DNA from 3 places in the Bradyrhizobium sp. BWC-3-1 genome. Region 3 is predicted to be linked to each of the others. Evidence: predicted binding sites of a transcription regulator. Region 3 holds the regulator's gene; each other region holds the start of a gene.
The links. Region 3 encodes PhoB, which activates phosphate uptake and scavenging genes when phosphate is short. Its sites were predicted from a motif close to TGTCATNNANCTGTCAT; they were not measured.
Positions count from the first base shown of each region.

Region 1: the regulator PhoB is predicted to act here: its motif matches at 2,455-2,471, upstream of phnC (phosphonate ABC transporter ATP-binding protein).
Region 2: the regulator PhoB is predicted to act here: its motif matches at 1,993-2,009, upstream of RX329_RS25565 (RNA degradosome polyphosphate kinase).

Region 1 covers NZ_CP136625.1:746,726-750,800, reverse strand. Annotated here, with positions in the region: gene phnE (phosphonate ABC transporter, permease protein PhnE) at 1-459, opposite strand, end outside; gene phnD (phosphonate ABC transporter substrate-binding protein) at 536-1,471, opposite strand; gene phnC (phosphonate ABC transporter ATP-binding protein) at 1,535-2,344, opposite strand; gene RX329_RS03580 (chloramphenicol acetyltransferase) at 2,528-3,187, shown strand; gene RX329_RS03575 (alpha-D-ribose 1-methylphosphonate 5-triphosphate diphosphatase) at 3,184-4,075, shown strand, end outside.
Region 2 covers NZ_CP136625.1:5,236,903-5,240,977, reverse strand. Annotated here, with positions in the region: gene RX329_RS25565 (RNA degradosome polyphosphate kinase) at 1-1,919, opposite strand, end outside; gene RX329_RS25560 (DnaA ATPase domain-containing protein) at 2,048-2,725, opposite strand; gene RX329_RS25555 (CDP-alcohol phosphatidyltransferase family protein) at 2,818-3,360, opposite strand; gene purM (phosphoribosylformylglycinamidine cyclo-ligase) at 3,516-4,075, shown strand, end outside.
Region 3 covers NZ_CP136625.1:8,463,092-8,467,166, forward strand. Annotated here, with positions in the region: gene RX329_RS40465 (aspartate aminotransferase family protein) at 1-911, opposite strand, end outside; gene RX329_RS40470 (GcrA family cell cycle regulator) at 1,367-1,879, shown strand; gene phoB (phosphate regulon transcriptional regulator PhoB) at 2,117-2,824, opposite strand; gene phoU (phosphate signaling complex protein PhoU) at 2,847-3,563, opposite strand; gene pstB (phosphate ABC transporter ATP-binding protein PstB) at 3,574-4,075, opposite strand, start outside.

The sequences.
Region 1 (4,075 bases), 1.1 Mb from region 3:
CAGCGCAAACACGATGCCAGGCACCGTGCGCGCGAATTCGAGCAGGCGCCGCACCATGAAACGCAGCCAGGGCGCGGGCGAGGTGTTTTCAGCGGCGAAGAAGTTCAGGCAGAACGCAAGAGTCGCGCCGATCAGCGTGCCGACATAGGAGATCAGCAGGGTCTCGCCCAGCATCCTCAGCCATTTGCGCCAGCCCCAGAGCCACTCGCCGACATCGGTCCAGACCCGCTGGCCGGTGTCGAGTGTGAGGATGCGGTCGAAATAGCTGATGAAGTTGCCAAAGTGGGCGAACAGCGTGCGCAGATTCACTTCAGCGCCGATCGCGGCCAGACACAGTGCTGCGGCGAAGATCACGGCTCCAGACAGGATTCGGAGCCGCTTGCGCGCCACCGCCTGGCGATAGCCGGCGTTGAGCACGGCGAGCTGCTGCTCGGGGAGAATCGAAACCGCGACGGTCATCTGATCAGGAAAGGTGGTCGATCAAAGAGAAAGAGCCGGGTCCATCGACCCGGCTCCAGTGGCATCGTCCCGAAACTCAGGACGCCTTCTTCTTACGCAGCGCATCGACGAACTTGATCAGCTCGATCGTGCCATCCCAATCCTTGCTGGTCGCGGGATGAAAACCTTTCTTCTGGCCGTCCTGTAGGCGGTCGAAGGCAGCCTTGTCCTTGGCCGGCGCGTCGAAGAACGCCTTCGCGATGGCGGCCTTGGCCTCTTCCGGCAGGTCGGAATTGTAGGCATACGGACCGTTGATGATCGGCGCCGACTTGTGGATGATGCGGAAATCGTCCTTTTTCATCGCCGAGCCGTCGGCATTCTTCAGCATGCCCTTGGTCAACATCTGCGCCAATGTCGAATCGTCGTCGCTGGTCCACTGGTTGGCGGCGACGTCGACGGTGCCCTGCGCCAGTGCCAGGATCGCGTTCTCATGGCTGCCGGTGAAGACGACCTTGCTGAAATAGGTGTCGGCGTCCGCGATGCCCATCTTGTCGAGCTCGAAGCGCGGCACGTTGTTGCCGGAGGTCGAGTTCGGATCGACCAGGCCGAGGTTCTTGCCCTTGAGCTGATCGATGCTCTTGTAGGGGCTGCTCGCCTTGACGAAGAACACCGAGTAATAACCGGTGGAGCCGTCGGAGTTGATGTCGTTGGCGAAGGCGTCGGTCTTGACGCCGGTCAGGCGGGCGCGAGCGAACGAAGCCGAGCCATAGCTCGCGATGTGGATGTTGCCGGCACGCTGGCCTTCGATCACGGCAGCGTAGTCGTTGGCGATGCGCAGCGTGACTTTCACGCCCAATTCCCTGGAGAGATAGCTCATGAACGGCGCCCAGCGCTCGGTCACGCCCGAGGCGTTTTCCGCCGGAATGACCGCGAAGGTCAGCTCGGGATATTTGGCTTTCCAGTCTTCGGCGGAGGCCGAAGTCGTCAACGCGAGCGCGGCGGCGCCGGCGAGAATCAATCTGCGAGTAATCATGATAGCCTCTTCATTGGTTGAGGTCGGTTGACGCAAAATTGGTAAGTCCTGATGCGGCGCAGCTCAGGCGGCGGCCGCCGTTCCAAGCGCCGGAATGCCCTGTCGCACCGGTGCAGGCGTGCCGCCCATGACTTCGGCGGCTTCGAGATCGTAGAGCTCGCGCGCAACGTGCTCGGTCAACTCGGCCGGCGCGCCGTCGAACACCACGCGACCCTGCGCCATGCCGATCAGGCGGTCGCAATAGCTGCGCGCCAGGTCGAGCGAATGCAGATTGCAGAGCACGGTGATGCCGAAATGCTTGTTGATGCGCAAAAGCGCATCCATCACGATCTTGGTGTTGCGCGGATCGAGCGAGGCGATCGGCTCGTCGGCAAGGATGATGTCGGGCTGCTGCACCAGCGCGCGGGCGATCGCGACACGCTGCTGCTGGCCGCCGGAGAGCTGGTCGGCGCGCTGGGCTGCGAGTGGGGCGATGTCGAACTGCTCGAGCGCGGACATCGCCAGCGCCTTGTCCTGCTCGGGCCAGCTCTGCGACAGCGAGCGCCAGGCCGGCATCGTCGCGAGCCGTCCCATAAGAACGTTGGTGAGAGCATCGAGCCGGCCGACCAGATTGAACTGCTGAAAGATCATCGCCGAGCGCGCCCGCCACTGCCGCAGCTCCTTGCCGCGTAGCGCGGTGACGTCGAGACCGTCGAACAGGATGCGACCCTGCGAAGGGGTCGCGAGACGGTTGATGGTCCGCAGCAGGGTCGACTTGCCGGCGCCGGACCGTCCGATCACGCCGACGAAGCCGCCGGGAGAGACTTGAAACGAGGCGTCGTCCACCGCGGCTTTCACGCCGAAGCGACACGTCAGACCTTCAACCACCAGCATGCAGGGCTCCAGAGTAGCTGGGACCCACCGCTAACGCCGGCGCTTGACACTTGTGTGACACGGACGTTGCGATGCGGCGATCCTACACACCTCATCCCCTGTTCATCCCCTGTCATCGCGCCGTCATGACATTGTCATCAAGCCGCTCGAAGAGAAACACTCGCCCTCTCGTTCGGATACAACATGGCCGCCAAAGCTCTTTCGCTCCAGCCGACTGTCGATTCCTCGGCGAAGCTGCACGACACCAGGCTTGGGGCCTACACAGAGGTCGGCGCCCGCACGATGCTGCACGAAGTGACGATGGGCGATTACTCCTATGTCGTGAACGACGCCCAGATCACCTACACCACCATCGGAAAATTCTGCTCGATCGCGGCGATGACGCGGATCAATCCGGGCAATCACCCGATGCACCGCGCCACGCAGGCGCATTTCACCTATCGTTCGAGCGCCTATTTCGAAGGCGGGAGCGACGACACCGAGTTCTTCGACTGGCGGCGCCAGCATCACGTCCATATCGGCCATGACGTCTGGATCGGCCATGGCGCGATCGTGCTGCCGGGCCGCAACGTCGGCACCGGCGCGGTGATCGCGGCCGGCGCCATCGTCACCAAGGACGTGCCGGCCTACACCATCGTTGCCGGCAATCCGGCGCGCATCGTTCGCCGGCGGTTCTCGGAAGAGGTTGCGGGGCGGCTTGCGAGGCTCGCTTGGTGGGACTGGGATCACGACAAGTTGCGTGAAGCCCTGCCCAATTTCCGCAAGCTCGGGATTGAGGATTTCCTCACGGCATACGAAGCAGGGGCACCCTCTTCTGCCAGCAAACGAAGCGCGGTCGCGTGACAGACATATTCCTCGAGGGCGGGCGGGCCCTGATCGGCTCCGAGTTCGCCGAAACGTCGCTTCTCGTGTCCGGAACGGACATCGCAGAGATCAATGCCTCGCGCAGCCGGGCGCGGCTGGCGATCAACGCGCGCGATCTGCTGGTCCTGCCGGGCATCGTCGATCTGCATGGCGATGCCTTCGAGCGACAGATGATGCCGCGCGCCGGGGTCGATTTCCCGATCGACGTCGCGCTCGCCGACAGCGACCGCCAGGCGATCAGCAACGGCATCACCACGGTTTTTCACGCCACGACCTGTTCGTGGGAGCCGGGCCTGCGCAGAGCCGGCAATGCGCGCAGCCTGATGGAGGCGATCGAACGGCAGCGCCCGCAATTCGCCGCCGACACCCGCTTTCACCTGCGCCACGAGACCTACAATCTCGACGCCGAAACCGAGATCAGCCAATGGCTCACTGAGGGCCGCGTCGACCTGTTCGCCTTCAACGACCACATGGACGGCACGGTTGGGGACATGGCCAAGCCGCGCAAGCGCAATCGCATGGTGGAGCGCACCGGCCTGTCGAGCGAGGAATTCGACCGGCTGGTCGGACACATAATGTCCCGCGCCGCGGATGTGCCGGCTTCCGTGTCACGGCTGGCCGCGACGGCCCGCGCCGCCGACGTGCGGATGCTCTCGCACGATGATGCGACGCCCGCGATGCGCGAAGGCTTTCGCGCCATGGGCGTGGCGATTGCGGAGTTTCCGATCAACGAGGAGACAGCGCGGGCGGCAGCAAGCCACGGTGACGCCATCGTCTACGGCGCGCCGAACGTCGTGCGCGGAGGCAGCCACACGGGCTGGACCAGGGCATCCGACATGATCGCCAAAGGGCTCTGCTCGGTTCTGG
Region 2 (4,075 bases), 3.2 Mb from region 3:
TCGAGGTTGCGCGGCATCATGTCGGCTGAGGAGATATACACAGCCGCTTTTGCGCTCGGCAGGCCCTGGCCCATGCCGAAGCAGTAAATTCGGCCGTGTTCGAGGAATCGTCCGATGATCGACTTGACGCGGATGTTCTCCGACAGGCCGGGAATACCGGGCCTGAGGCAGCAGATACCGCGCACCACGAGCTCGACCTGCACGCCGGCCTGGGAGGCCTCGTAGAGCGCGTCGATGATATCGGGGTCGACCAGCGCGTTCATTTTCATCCAGATCGCAGCAGGCCGGCCGTGCCGTGCATGCGCGGTCTCGCCCTGGATGTGCTCGATGATGCGCTTGCGCAAGGTCAGCGGAGACACCGCCATCTTTTCCAGATCGCTCGGCGCAGCGTAGCCGGTGATGAAGTTGAACACGCGCGCGGCGTCGCGGCCGATGGTCGGCTCCGAGGTGAAGTAGGAGAGGTCGGTGTAGATGCGCGCGGTCACCGGGTGGTAATTGCCGGTGCCGGTGTGGACGTAGGTCGTGAGGCTGCCGCCCTCGCGCCGCACCACCATCGAGAGTTTCGCGTGGGTCTTCAGTTCGAGGAAGCCGTAGACGACCTGCACGCCGGCGCGTTCGAGGTCGCGCGCCCAGCGGATGTTGGCCTCCTCGTCGAAGCGGGCCTTCAGCTCGATCAGCGCGGTGACGGATTTGCCGGCTTCGGCGGCTTCCACGAGCGCGCGCACGATCGGCGAGTTGCTGGAGGTGCGGTAGAGCGTCTGCTTGATGGCGACGACGTCGGGGTCGCGCGTCGCCTGCTGGAGAAACTGCACCACGACGTCGAAGGATTCGTAGGGGTGATGGACGACGAGGTCCTTCTGCCGGATCGCAGCGAAGATGTCGCCGCCTTGCTCGCGCACGCGCTCGGGATGGCGCGGCACGTAAGGGGTGAATTCGAGATCGGGCCGGTCAAGGCGGGTGAGCTGCGAGAGCTCGTTCATGGCGAGCACGCCATCGACCAGGAACACCTCGTCGTCGGCGGTCGACAGCGCGTGCTGCACGAAACTGCGCAGCTGCTCCGGCATCTTGGCGTCGATCTCGAGTCGGATCACCGAACCGCGGCGGCGGCGCTTCAGCGCGGTCTCGAACAGGCGGACGAGATCCTCGGCCTCTTCCTCGATTTCGAGTTCGGAGTCGCGGAGGACGCGGAAGGCGCCCTGGCCGTGAAGATTGTAGCCGGGGAACAGGCGGTTGATGAACAGCGCGGTGGCCTGCTCCAGCGAGATCAGCCGGACGACCTTGCCGTCAGCCGGCAGACGGATGAAGCGGTCGATCTTGCCGGGCATGCGGATCAGCGCGTTCATCTGCTTGCCGTCGGCGGCGCGCGTGAGCTGGAGCGCGATGGTGAAGCCGAGGCTCGGAATGAACGGGAAGGGGTGGGCCGGGTCGATCGCGAGCGGCGTCAGCAGCGGGAACACGTTGCTGAGGAAGTAGTCCTCGACCCAGGTTCGTTCCGCCTTGGTGACCTCCTTGCCCTCGACCAGCACGATACCCTCGTCGGCGAGCGTGCCGCGCAGGTCGCGCCAGATTGCCTGCTGGTCGGAGGCAAGCTGCGAGACGGTCCGGTTGATGAGCGCGAGCTGCTCGGACGGGGTCAGACCGTCGGGGCTGCGCTCAGCAATACCCTCGCGCACCTGGGCCTTGATGCCGGCGACGCGGACCATGAAGAACTCGTCGAGGTTATTCGCTGAAATCGACAGGAATCGCACCCTCTCCAGCATGGGGTGGCTGGGATTGACCGATTCCTCCAGGACGCGGCGGTTGAAGTGCAGCCAGGAAAGCTCGCGATTGATGAACCGCTCGGGGCTCGATGCGATCGCCGGCGGGCCTTCGGCTTCCGGGGCTTTTTCTTTAACTTCAACAGCTTGCGCAGAATCCATCAGAAGTCGGTCCATCCAGTTCGCCCCAATTTGCGACTTACGCGCAAAACCCGCGGGAGCATGTGTTAGAGCGATGACGTTTCGATGACATTGATGTTCCGCCGCCCGGCCGCGTCAACCCGCCTTGGTCAGACATCCCGGAGCAGCTCGGCCGCCAGGGCCCGGGTGACGGGGCGGCCGAGGCGCAAGGCCTCGCTGTCCAGCAGGTCCACAGCCCGTCGGGCGGCGGCCGAGGACCGCTCCAGGCGAGTGGCGAGGTAGCTGACCACGCTCTCGTCCACCGCGAGCTGGCGGTCGGCGCAGAACTTGACGATCAGGCCGCGGAAGAGCTGGTCGTCGGGCGGCAGCAGCGAGACAACGGGGACGGCGCGGAGCCGCGAGCGCAGGTCGGCGAGCTCGATCTCGAGAGACGCGGGCACCTCGCGTCCGGTGAAGAGGACGTAGGCGCCGTCCTCGCGGGCCAGATTCATCAGATGGAACAGGGCGCGCTCGTCGAATTCCCTGGCTTTGGGATCCTCGACCACCAGCGCGCCGGTGGCGAGCGCAGCCGGGACGGCCTCGGCGGTCAGCCCATTGGCCGTGGTCGAGCGGGCGCCTGAAGCCTCGGCCCAGATCGCGGCGAGATGGCTCTTGCCGCTTCCTTCCGGGCCGGCCAGCCACATGATTCGGTTCGGCCATTCCGGCCAGGCGTCGATGAGGGCAAGACCGGCGGCGTTGACGGGGCCTTCGAGGAAATTGTCCCGGCTCAGGCTCTCCGCATGCGGAAGCGAAAACGCCAACTGTCGGGGATGAACGCGGCCTGGCACGCTTGCTTTGCTCCGTGCCGGCGTGCCGGCTTCGTTTGACGAGATGCGACCTCATCGAGCGGGAGTTGGCCTTTTACGGGGCCGCTCCCAACTCACTTGGCCTCGATCGTGCTCATGTGCCGCAACCATTCGACAAGATAGAGCGACACGGAGGAGAGCGTGAAGACCGTGACGAGGCCCATCAGGATTATATCATAAGGACCGGGTTTGAAGCCGAAGGCGAGGGCGGCCAGCACCAGCGCCGCGAACGCCACTTGGGCCACAGTGTTGAGCTTGGATACCTTTGAGGGCTTCATCTCCACAGGTCGGTCGAACAGCCACGATATGATCACGGCGGCGACGATCATGATGTCGCGCGAGACCACCAGGATGACGATCCAGCGCGGAATCGCGCCCCAGATGCCGAGCGCCATGTAGATCGAGACCAGCAGCGCCTTGTCGGCGAGCGGGTCGAGCAAGGCGCCGAGCTCGCTCGTCATGTTGAAACGCTTGGCAAGGAAGCCGTCGACCGCGTCGCTGATACCGGCGATCAGGAATACGGCGAACGCCACCTCCATTTGGCTCGACACGATGGCCCAGACGATGATCGGGACCAGCATGATGCGGCCCAAAGTAATGATGTTCGGTATACTCACACGGCGCTTCCCGGCACCCGGCCTGACCTCGAATTCGGCCCTTTGGAGGCTGAACCGGTTGATATCTCTACATAGTATACGGCGGCGCGCCATGCGAGCCATTGCGCGTCCCCGGAATTCGACGTAACCAGCCGCAAACCCACTGGAAATCGGGCATGACCGACCGCAAAAACGGCCTCACTTACGCCGATTCAGGCGTCGATATCGATGCGGGCAACCGCTTGGTCGACCTGATCAAGCCGATGGTGCGCGCCACCGCACGGCCCGGCGCCGACGCCGAAATCGGCGGATTCGGCGGCCTGTTCGATCTCAAGGCGGCCGGTTTCAAGGATCCCATCCTGGTGGCCGCGACCGATGGCGTCGGCACCAAGGTCAAGATCGCGATCGAGACCGGCCTGCATGGCGGGATCGGCATCGACCTCGTCGCCATGAGTGTCAACGACCTCGTGGTGCAGGGCGCCGAGCCGCTGTTCTTCCTCGACTATTTTGCCTGCGGGAAGCTCGATCCGGAGGCGACCGCGTCGATCGTCGCCGGTGTCGCCGAAGGCTGCCGCGAATCCGGCTGCGCCCTGATCGGTGGCGAGACGGCCGAGATGCCCGGCCTCTACAAAGACGGCGACTACGACCTCGGCGGCTTTGCCGTCGGCGCCGCGGAGCGGGGCACGCTCTTGCCGCGCAAGGACATCGCCGCCGGCGATGCCGTGATCGGGCTCGC
Region 3 (4,075 bases):
TGCACGTGGTCGAAGAAGCCGGGCTTGAGCATGACGTCGAGCACGGCGTTCGCAGCCGCGATCGCGAGCGGATTGCCCCCGAAGGTCGAGCCGTGCGAGCCCGGCGTCATGCCGGACGCCGCTTCCGCGGTCGCAAGGCAGGCGCCGATCGGGAAGCCGCCGCCGAGCGCCTTGGCCAGCGACATCACGTCGGGTTCGACGCCAAGGCGGCGGTACGCGAACAGATCGCCGGTGCGGCCCATGCCGGTCTGCACCTCGTCGAAGGCGAGCAACAGACCCTTCTCGTCGCAGAGCTGGCGCAACGCCCTCAGGAAGGCGGGCGTTGCCGAACGCACACCGCCCTCGCCCTGGATCGGCTCGATCAGGATGCCGGCGGTCTGCGGACCGATTGCCTTTTTCACGGCATCGAGATCGCCATGCGCAACCTGGTCGAAGCCCTCCATCGGAGGGCCGAAACCTTCGAGATATTTTGCCGATCCCGTTGCGGCCAGCGTCGCCAGCGTGCGGCCATGGAAGGCGCCTTCGAAGGTGATCATGCGATAGCGGTCGGGATGACCCTTTGCGGCGTGATAACGGCGCACGACCTTGATCACGCATTCCAGCGCTTCGGCGCCGGAATTGCAGAAGAACACGAAGTCCGCGAAGCTTTCATTGCACAGGCGCGCGGCGAGCTTTTCGCCGTCCGGGCTCTGGAACAGGTTCGACATGTGCCAGAGCTTGGTGGCCTGCTCCTGCAACGCCGCGACCAGCGCCGGATGGGCATGGCCGAGCGCATTCACCGCCACCCCGGAGGTGAAATCGAGATAGCGCTCGCCATTGGTCGCGATCAGCCAGCAGCCTTCGCCACGCTCGAAACCAAGGTCGGACCTGGCGAAAACGGGGAGCAAATGCGGCGCTGCGCTGTTAGTCATGATGGTCACTTGAATGTTGCGGACGGAGTGAGCGTGCATTGCGCAACGCACCATCGACCGGCCCGGAAAACGAAACGTGCCGCCTCTTGAGGGCGGCACGTGCGACTATCTTAGGCCTGGTGAAACGGGTGTCAATGCCGCCCGGAAAGCCTCGCGAAACGCTGAATCCGTAGTCTTGCGGTGCCGATTTTGCGGGATTTGGCCACGGAACATGTGGAAGCGAGTCGGCGGACTCTTGCGCGGGAGTCACGCCATATTGTAGCGTTTGGATTGTCAGATACGACATCTCGTGCAGTGGTTCTGATCTTTAAGTCCTTATGTACCGGCGTAAACGTTCGGGCGTTCAAGACGCGCCCGGCGAGCCTTAAGGGATTCTGGCGGCACGGGTTTTTGAAGGCTTAGGCATTCGCTGCGAGGCCCCAGGATGGCTGGCGCGCAGCGAGGGAAAGGGTGCAATGACGGTTTTGACCTGGTCCGATGATCGCGTCGAGCAGCTGAAAAAGCTCTGGGAGGCCGGACTTTCGGCCAGCCAGATCGCGGCGGAGCTCGGCAATGTGACCCGCAATGCCGTGATCGGCAAAGTGCACAGGCTCGGCCTTTCGGGCCGCGCCAAGAGCCCATCATCGGCAGCGCCGCGGCCGCGCAAGGCGCGCCCCGCGCAGCACATGATGCGGGTGAGCCGCCCGATCTCGCGCGGCAACACCGCGCTGGCGCAGGCCTTCGAGGTGGAGGCTGAGCCGGATCCGGTCACCTATGACAACGTGGTGCCGATGAGCCAGCGGCTGTCGCTGCTGGAATTGAACGAGGCGACCTGCCACTGGCCGGTCGGCGATCCCTCGAGCCCGGACTTCTTCTTCTGCGGTGGAAGGGCGCTGTCCGGACTGCCCTATTGCGCTCAGCACTCGCGCGTTGCGTACCAGCCGGCGTCGGATCGGCGCCGCGCACCGGTAAAGCCGGGTCCCCGTTAGTCGTCACGCGAAGACAGTTCAACAATTTCAGTGTCGTCCCGGCCTAGTGCGCAATTGCGCACAGGGGGCCGGGACCCATACTCCGAGCACGCAATAATCGTGCGGAAGGGGTCACTCCGAGTCTTCGCCAAACCACGTTCGGTGGTTATGGGCCCGGATCAGCGCTCGCTTCGCTCGCTTGTCCGGGACGACGGCTGAGAATGCAGGGACAGCTCGCCAACAAACAAGCCTGCAACCCTACACCTGCTCTGCCTTGGCAAACCGATCATCCAGCGCGTAGCCGGCGCCGCGGACGGTGCGGATCGGGTCCTGCTCGCGGCCGAGATTGAGCAGCTTGCGCAGGCGGCCGATATGCACGTCGACGGTGCGCTCGTCGATATAGATGTCGCGGCCCCAGACGCTGTCGAGCAGCTGTTCGCGCGAGAACACCCGTCCCGGGTGCTCCAGGAAGAACTCCAGCAGGCGATATTCGGTCGGACCGAGATCGATCGGCCGGCCCGAGCGCGCCACGCGGCGCTTGTCACGGTCGAGCTCGATGTCGCCAAAAGCAAGGACGGTGGCGAGGCGCTCCGGGCTCGCGCGCCGCAGCAGGCCTTTCACGCGCGCCAGCAGCTCCGGCACCGAGAACGGCTTGACGATGTAATCGTCGGCGCCGGTCGCAAGACCCCGCACCCGCTCGCTCTCCTCGCCGCGCGCGGTGAGCATGATGATCGGGAGCTGCTTGGTCTCGGGACGGGTGCGAAGCCGCCGACACAATTCGATGCCTGACAGGCCCGGCAGCATCCAGTCGAGCACGATCAGATCGGGGATGTGCTCCTTGAGGCGGGTGTCGGCGTCGTCGCCGCGCATCACCGTCTCGACGTCATAGCCGTCGCCTTCGAGGTTGTAGCGGAGAAGCTCGGTCAGGGCTTCCTCGTCCTCAACCACCATAATGCGTGCGCCCATCGGGTCGTCGCTCCTTAAATCTTCAGGTGTTCGGTACCGTGTTGGCAAAGGTCGTCATGTCGCCCTTCGGCCGCTTGTCGGTGATCGCCTGGCCCTCGATCATGTAGAACACGGTCTCGGCGATATTGGTGGCGTGGTCGCCGATCCGCTCGATGTTCTTGGCGCAGAACATCAAATGGATGCAGAACGAGATATTGCGCGGATCCTCCATCATGTAGGTGAGGAGTTCGCGGAACAGCGAGGTGCAGATGGCGTCGACTTCCTCGTCGCCCTTCCACACCGCCATCGCCGCCGGCAAATCATGCGCGGCATAGGCGTCCAGCACCGACTTGACCTGCTGCTGCACGAGGTCGGTCATGTGCTCGAGGCCGCGGAACAGCTTGAGCGGATGGAAGTCCGTCTCCAGCGCCGCAACCCGCTTGCCCATGTTCTTGGCGAGGTCGCCGATGCGCTCGAGATCGGTCGCGACGCGCATGGCGCCGACGATCTCGCGCAGATCGACCGCCATCGGCTGGCGGCGGGCGATGGTGAGCACCGCACGCTCCTCGATGCGCTTCTGCAGCGCGTCGAGCTCGGTGTCGATGGCGACGACGCGCTGGCCGAGCGGGACGTCGCGGCGGATCAGCGCGTCGACGGACTCGACGATCATGCGCTCGGCGATGCCGCCCATCTCGGCGACCAGGCGAGTGAGTTCCTGGAGGTCGGTGTCGAAGGCCTTTGCGGTATGTTCAGAACCCATGTCGCGTCTCCTAGCCGAACCGGCCGGTGATGTAATCCTGCGTGCGCCGATCGGACGGCGACGTGAAGATCTTGCTGGTGTCGTCGAACTCTATCAGCTCGCCGAGATACATGAAGGCGGTCTTGTCGGAGACGCGCGCCGCCTGCTGCATGTTGTGGGTGACGATCGCAATCGTGTAATCCTCGGACAGCTCCTGGATCAGCTCCTCGACCTTGGCGGTCGAGATCGGGTCGAGCGCCGAACAGGGTTCGTCGAACAGAATCACCTCGGGCCTCACCGCGACGGTGCGGGCGATGCAGAGGCGCTGCTGCTGGCCGCCGGAGAGCGACAGGCCGGAGGCGTTGAGCTTGTCCTTGACCTCGTTCCACAGCGCGCCGCCGCGCAGCGCCTTCTCGACGCGGCCGTCCATCTCGGACTTCGAGATCTTCTCATAGAGACGGATGCCGAACGCGATGTTCTCGTAGATCGTCATCGGGAACGGCGTCGGCTTCTGGAACACCATGCCGACGCGG